Regions from separate parts of the uncultured Butyricimonas sp. genome, predicted to be linked through region 1. Evidence: riboswitches for the same ligand, from Rfam matches in the RefSeq annotation. Region 1 holds a riboswitch; the other holds the start of a gene.

Region 1 (4,054 bases):
TCCGAACCACCATACCTTTATAAATCCTTCACCATTAAAGGTGCGTTTGACCGTAGAACCGCAAAAGTATACCGGAATACATTTTCTCGTAATCCTTTCCTCGTACCCGAAGAAGAAGAATTCATCCCCGAATTCTTCAAAGACCCGTTCATGCAAGACGTGACGGATTCATACTGCTACACCACCGATATCCAAATAGAAAACAATTCTTCCTATTCCCCTCGACACGCATACCTATGCGTGTTTAATAACCTTGAATGGAAACCTATTGCAGCCGGAAAGGTTTCAAATAACAAAGCGAAATTCAGTGAATTGGCAAAAAACATCGCTTACCTACCTGTCTATTACGATTCCACCGGCATGTATCATCCATTCAACTACCCGTTCATTCTTGACACAAAAGGAGATACCCACTACCTTATCCCTAGCCCCCAAAAACATACATTACACTTGGAACGAAAGAATCCGGATTTAACAAACGCCTTACACAAATATCTTAACACCTTAAACGGCACTATTATTGAAGCCTCCAACGATAAAGAATTTTCACGAGTGGACACGGTCTTTGTACTTGAGCCATCGAAAAAACTATTCTTCAAAGCCAGGAACATGCATCCCGATAAAAAATACCAATGGTACCGCATTCCCCAAAGCGGTAGAGAGAAATATATTGCAGAATTGTATTTTTTTAACTCGAGAGGTGAAAAACTACAAGCGATAACTGATTCTCTGTACCATGCCGCCATTGACGGCAACCCTCTAACTAATGTTTCGTTATACAATACATTTCTAACCTTACATTTCGATACACCCGTAACAATCGACGAACTCGTCTGCCTGCCTAGAAATGATGGCAACGGGATTTACCCCGGCAATTTATACAAGTTACTATACCACGACCGGGACGGCTGGCAATCGTTAGGCATACAAGAAGGATGCAATTTTTACCTAGAATATGACAACGTGCCAAAAAACGCACTATATTGGTTGCGCAATCTGACCACTGGCGTGGAAGAAAGAATATTCACGTATGAAAATGGCGTAATCACATTTTGGTAAAACAAGCATCCTAAAACCAATAGAGTACAAATTTTCTCCGTTTCATTGTATTTTTTAATGGAATCTGCATACATTCGCGGAGTCTTTGGTGATGTGTTAATATCCCATTAGCGCACAAGAGGGAAGTCGGTTAGAATCCGACACAGTGCCCGCTACTGTGATGCCCGTTTCTCCGCAAGGAGATTCAAAGGAAAGTTCTTGCACCACTGTCCTCGCGGACGGGAAGGTACTTTTCTTAGGCGTAGTCAGGAGACCTGCCAAAGCAAAACAGGTAATAGCGTATTCCCGGGGTCAGGAGTACCATTATGAACTTTTAAACTTAATCTTACATGAAGAAATTTGTAGCGCTGACTACATTATTCGTAGTAGCATTAGCGAGCGTCGCTTTTGCAGAAATCACCTTAAAGGGGAAAGTTGTAGATGCCAAAACCGGTAAAGCTCTTGCCGGGGCAAATGTTCGGTTAGTCGGAACAAGCATCGGTATCGCCACGAATAACAAGGGCGAATTCATTCTGGAAAAAATACCCGACGGGACTTACACGCTTCGTGCCAGCTACTCCGGTTACGAGGTCGGTTCCATGAAAGTGAACGGAAACAAAAGTGACATATTATTCCAGTTACTCGCCACCCCGGTAAACTTGAATCAGGTCGTGGTGACGGGAACAGGAACCCACCGCCGATTGAAAGATTCGCCCGTCCCGGTAGAAGTGATTAGCGGGTCGGACTTAAGGCAGGCAGGAGTAAACTCCTTCGAGGACGCCCTTCTGTTGCTGAACCCCGCGTTCAATATTCGCCCCACGGTCATGGGCTCGTACTTCACGCTCAACGGCATGAGCAACAAATACATCTTGATTCTCGTCAACGGGAAGAAAGTGGCGGGAGATGTTTCCAACAATACCGACTTGTCGCGTATTGACATGGGACGGGTGAAACGCATCGAGATATTGAAAGGTGCAGCTTCCGCCCTCTACGGTTCGGACGCCATCGCCGGGGTAATCAACGTTATCATCGAACAACCGAAAGACCCTATCAGCGTGCAGTCGAAAACCCGTTTCGGGGGAGAATCCAGCTTCTCGCAAAACGCCAGTGTTGATTTTAATTTCGGTAAATTCACTTCCTCCACCTCTTATCAAAGACGGCAAATGGGCGGATGGCAATTAAACCCCAATGAAATCAGCGGCGACACGGTCATCCCCACGAGAAGCGAATCATCCAGTAAATTCCATTCCAATATTGTTACCCAACACTTCACTTACGCGCCCAACGAGCAATTGAAACTTTGCGCGCAAGGAAGTTATTTCAACCGGGAAGTAAATCGTCCGGTACAAGAAAAGAAAAACGACGGGGCGTACCAATACGACCTCACCTACATGGACTACAATTTCGGCTTGGGCGGAAAATACTTCATGAACGATGGAGCGTACATCTCCCTCGACCTTTACATGGACAATTACGAGTACAACAAACTCTACACGGTTGCCCAACTTGACAAAAAAGACACGACATTCCGGGTTGGGGATGAAGAATTGACCAAGCGCCAAAAATATTACAACGGGAACCTGAAAGGCGTATTCCGGGTGGGCGAATACAACAAACTCACGCTCGGTACGGAATACGCTAACGACTACATGAAAAATCCCGGCAGCCTCGACGAACCGAAAGAAATCTACACGCTCGCCGTGTACGCGCAGGATGAAATCCGTGTATGGAAGAATCTACAAATCCTCCCCGGTTTCCGTTACGTTTACAACGAGATGTTCAAGAACCGCTTCACCCCGAAGATTGCCCTCATGTACACGCTCGGCTCGTTCAACTTCAGAACTTCCTATGCCGCCGGATTCAAAACACCCAGCATACAGGAACTATATTACGACTACGAAGCCCGGGGAGCCATCACCATCGGGAATCCCGACTTGAAACCGGAAAAAGCGAATTATTATAACGTGAACGTGGAGTATACCGGGAAATACCTCAATATTTCCGCGAACGGGTATATCAATGACGTGAAAGACATTATCGAGAAATACGATATCGGGGCCACGGACGAAGATAAAGCCAATGGAATAAAAACCCGTAACGTGTACCACAACCTCGACAAGGCGAGCATCAAAGGCTTCGACATCTCCGTGAACAGCTACCTCGGGGCAGGATTCTCCGCCGCGGGGGCTTACAACTGCGTTTACGCTGCCGACGGGGAAGGACGCCGCCTAAGCGAATCGGTAAGACACGCCGCCACCTTCCGGGGAGGCTGGACACACGAGTGGAACAAATACCGCCTGCACGTGAATGTCAACGGGAGAATACAAGGTTCGAAATACATTTACAAGGTAGACTCCAAAACAGGTAAAATCACCGACACCAGTGCTCCCAAGTACCAACTTTGGAACCTTGCCACCACGCATACTTTCGCACCCGTGGGTAACTTCCTGTTTGAACTGAACGCCGGGATTGACAACCTCTTCGACTGGACGGACGACCGCCCCAACGGCGTGAACTACGCAACTCTCAACCCCGGCAGAACATTCTTCGCCAGTCTTGTAATCCGTTTCACGAAATAAAACCGATATCATGAAAAACATATTAATAGCCTTTCTTTTATTAACAAGCATATCCGCCTTCGGTCATGGCGAAGGTTTCAAGGAATCCGATATATTCAAAACCCTCGGACCGAATGACAAAATAGCCCTTCTTATGGTTCACTTCGGGACAACACACGACGACACCCGCATCCTCACCATCGAGGCAATCAATAAAAAAGCGGCAAAGGCATTCCCCGGCATCGAAGTCCGGGAAGCCTACACCTCCCGCATGATTATGCGCCGTTTGAAAGAAAAAGGCATCGTGAAACCGAATCCCGTGGAAGCAATGAACCAACTCATAGCGGACGGCTACACCCACCTCATCATCCAACCCACGAACATCATCGAGGGCATCGAGATGGAAGCCTTGCGCAAGGAAGTGGCTCTCTACCGCGACAAATTCAAAGACATCCGGC
Region 2 (4,054 bases), on a different contig from region 1:
GTGGAAACAGGGAAGGATATACGCCGGGGTCATGCGTGATGCCAGCGAGAATGCCTCTATTGCCTTGTCGTGCTCGCCCTCGTGCCGGTAACACTCGCCTAGCGAGATTAAAATCAGTTCGTTGCATTGTAAGCGGCGAGCCTGCTTCAGCACGGGGAGGGCTTCCCGGTAGAGTTCTCTCGTGTAGAGTTCTTCTGCGTAGCGTAGCACGAAATCCGGTGAGGCATACAGCGCACGGTAGTACTCTGCGAAACAGGGGGGAAGGATGGATTCCCGCTCTTGCCCCGCTTCCTGTAAATCGGTTTCTACAATTTTTCTGTATCGGTATTCCGCCCCAGTCACGAGGAGGCACGCTAATAGCACGGTTCCAACTGAATATCTTACCCACCGGGGCACGCTCGTGACTCGCCCGACGACTTGCGTGTGCCCGGCGATGCTTGCCGCCGCGACATAAAAAACGCACGTGATGGAAGTGTCCTCGAACGGGTAGCCGAACATTCCGAAAATAAAGATGATGACCACTAACCCGGCATGATACCGTGTTGCGCCATTCACGTGTCGGATGCTGCAAAACACGAGCAGGCAGAATAACGCCAGCCCGATAATACCTTGTTCACAAGCTATTTTGAGGCATTCATTGAAAGCGAAATGATTGTTGCCCGCCACCCGGGCGAAACTTGATGCGGGGTGGTGCAGGAACCACTCGGCTTGATAGGGCATGTATTCGGCGGCGAAGGAAGCGATGCCGTGCCCGAACCACGGGGCGTCCCCGAGCATGAAGAGGGAAACTCCGTACACGAGCAATCTCCCTTTTGCGGAATCCGGTCGAATCAGGTAGACGCCCCAGAGTGCGAGTGCTGCGAGTAGCAAGAGTGCCACGGTCGTGAGCACCGCTTTTTTGTTCCACTTCTTGCCCGTGGGCTTTTTCGCGGGTTTCAGGAATGTCCATGCCAGCCCGCACGCCAAAGCCACCCACGCTGCCCTCGAGTGCGCCAGAATCATCCCGGCGGACACGAATGCCATTCCGGCGAGCACGAGCATTTTATATCCCTTTCTTGTTTGTGTCCCGAGCAGGCGTATCCCGCCGAAAATCGCCATGGCTAAATAGATTCCCCATAGAGCGGGAGTGTTGAAACTGCCCGTTTGCCCGAAATACGCATGATAAGAAGGGATGTTGCCCGAGAATTGCAGTATCCCCCACGCGGATTGAACGATGCCGCCGACGAATAAGGCGGGAAAGATCGTGTCGGCGGCAGACGAGTTTCTTGCCCACGTGTATGCGATAACCGCGGCGAGCCAGTCGAAAAGGATAAAAGTATCATCGAGAACGGGAGAGGTGAAGTAACGGATAAGTGTCCAGCAAAGCAACAACCCGACGAGCGTGTCGTTTTTCCTCCACGAGTAGCTTTCCCGGGAGAGGAGGTATGGGATTAGTGCGAGGGAAAAGAGCACGAGCGAAAAAAAAGCAGCCGAAAGCCCCGTGAAGCAGTGGTCGAGTCGGTAGAGTACTGGAAGCAAAACTATTGCGATGCCTATTGTGATTTTATGTATATTCATGTTGTTGATGTTCTGCCTGTATCGCCGCATAGAAGATGGTGTATTATTTATATTTATAAAAAATTGGATGTAACAAAAATAAATAAAATTATGAAAGTTACAATACCCGCCCCGAGTCTTGTATTCGAGGATGACCTGCGGTAAAACCACCCTAATAATACCCTATTCCTGCCTTATCCCGCTTTCAACTCTAGTGGCCCGCTTTTCCAACGCCGTTCCCCGGCGATGTTGGAAAAGGGATGAACGGGAGGGGAAGCGGAGCGGAGAGATGATAAGGGTAGTATAAGGGTATTATTGGGATGGGATTTCTTCGGGCAATAAAAAGTCCGGTTGAGATGAATAGTATTGAAAAATATATTACTTTTGCCCCCGTTTTGGTGCGGAACCTTCGCTCATGAAGGCGACGCTTAATAGGGAATCCGGTGTGAATCCGGGACTGTACCCGCAGCTGTAAGTTCCTTTACAAGGGATTTTGTACTTCAAATGTCACTGGTGTAATAACTGGGAAGGCAACAAAATCCGGAACAAGTCAGAAGACCTGCCGAACGATGATAACCATAGCTTTCGGGAGAAAAAGCGAGAGGAAAAATATGGATTTTACCTTGAAACTCATGTTACCCTAAAGACTATGTTAATAATGCTTTATTCATTATTAATATATAGTTTGTATGAAAAAAGTTGTTGTATTGGCAGTATTGCTGTTCGCGTGTGTCGGCTCGCTTTTCGCCGAGGATAAAGACAAGCGCAAAAAGAAAAGTATCACGGATACGATTTTTCGTATCGATGAAGTAAGTGTGCTTGAAAAAAGAAAACGTATCGATTTGTTGGGGTTGGATGTACCGTTGCGCTTTGTCCCGATAACGGTAAGTAAACTTTCCGGGCAGATGTTGGAGCGTAAAGGTATCGTGAATCTGGAAGATGCCGTGAAGTTTTTGCCCGGGATTATTCACAAGACAAATCAACTGGGGGCGTTCCAACGATTCTCTATCCGGGGACAAGGGAGCGCGCTTATCATGATTGATGGGATGCGGGATGAGCGAACGGTTAGCCAGAATGTTCCTTACGGGGACTTGTCATCCGTGGAATCCATCGAATTGATAAAGGGACCCGCTTCGGTGTTGGCGGGACATTCTGCCATGGGAGGGGTTTTGAACATCGTGCGCAAGAAGGTAACACCGGATTTTTCAGCTAATGCCCGGATTAGTTATGGTAGTTGGGAAGAAAAACGGGCTACATTGGGTTTCGGGGGAAAGTTGGCGGGACCGCTTGATTACCGGGCGAATATCCATTATTCCACGGGCGACGGTTACCGGCGCACGAACGCGAATAGATTCTCCCTTTATGGGGTTTTAGGCGCGAATGTCGGCAAAGTAGGGAGATTGGAAGTGAGTGGCAGTTACGCGGATGATAAGTACACGACTGAAATAGGGGCCGCACCGACCGTGCGTTATGATGTGTACGAAGTCGGTAAGGATGCCGAGCCTTTTATGAAGAGCGGAGAACGGCATCCTTATGCCGATTATCACGAGATATATAATGATTACGCGAATAATCGGATGAAGCGTAAAGTATGGGACGTGACGGCACGGTACACTCACGTGATATCCGAGAACATGACATTGCGAGAGAGGTTTACTTATTTCCATAGCGATTTGGATTATTGCTGCGTGGAAGGATTGGGGTACCGGACTTCGGAGGAATCTATTTATAAATGGTATTATACCTCGAAAGGTAAAACGACCTATATAAATCTGGATTCTGTGGTGCGAAATAAACCGTTGAACTTTAACCCGGATCATAAACAATTGAGTAATGTGCTGGAATTGACAGGTAACGTGGAGACCGGATTCGTGAAACACCATTATACATTGGGGTGGTCGTATTTCGCGTTTGATTTTGTACAGTATAACGGGTACGGGAGTGATGATTTGTGGGGACCCGGATTGGGTGCTGTGTTGGCATTGAAGAATCCGCAGTTGGTACAAGGCTGGTGGGATTCCAAAATTTCAGCTGCAAGTCTGAAAACCGATAGAACGCATGCCGTGTATTTGCATGATGTGATGGAATTTAGCGACCAATGGAAGGCGATGTTGTCCGGACGCGTGGATTTTTATAACTATAAAACGGCAACAGCAAAGGTTTTGGACGGGAAACAGGACTACAAGAAGGAGAACCGTTCGGAATGGAATAAAGTGAAGACTTCCGCTTTCACGTATCGGGCGGGAGTGGTGTATTTCCCGGTGCCGGAATTGTCATTTTATGCTTCCGCTTCTTCTTTCTTCAATCCGGTGGTGAAGTTCTATAATCCGGATATTATGTATTTGGATAGAAAGGGGAACGAGTTCAATCCCGACACGGATGGCGGAGAAGTGTTTAAGCCGGAGAAAGGAATTTCGGCAGAAGTCGGGGGGCATTACACGTTGAATGAATGGGTGGATGTCAACGCTTCGATTTTCTACACGAGTCGCTATAATATCGTGAAGAGTTTGGGAGATAC

The links. A riboswitch is a leader RNA that binds a small molecule or an ion and turns the genes downstream of it on or off. The one in region 1 is predicted to bind cobalamin.
Region 2: another riboswitch for cobalamin. It lies ahead of Q5866_RS11350 (TonB-dependent siderophore receptor); the one in region 1 lies ahead of Q5866_RS03420 (TonB-dependent receptor).

Annotation. Positions count from the first base shown of each region.
Region 1 is NZ_CAUFYA010000005.1:2,470-6,523, forward strand. It holds gene Q5866_RS03415 (hypothetical protein) at 1-1,059, shown strand, start outside; cobalamin riboswitch at 1,129-1,336, shown strand; gene Q5866_RS03420 (TonB-dependent receptor) at 1,389-3,617, shown strand; gene Q5866_RS03425 (sirohydrochlorin cobaltochelatase) at 3,628-4,054, shown strand, end outside.
Region 2 is NZ_CAUFYA010000023.1:72,929-76,982, reverse strand. It holds gene Q5866_RS11355 (O-antigen ligase family protein) at 1-1,557, opposite strand, end outside; cobalamin riboswitch at 1,916-2,118, shown strand; gene Q5866_RS11350 (TonB-dependent siderophore receptor) at 2,226-4,054, shown strand, end outside.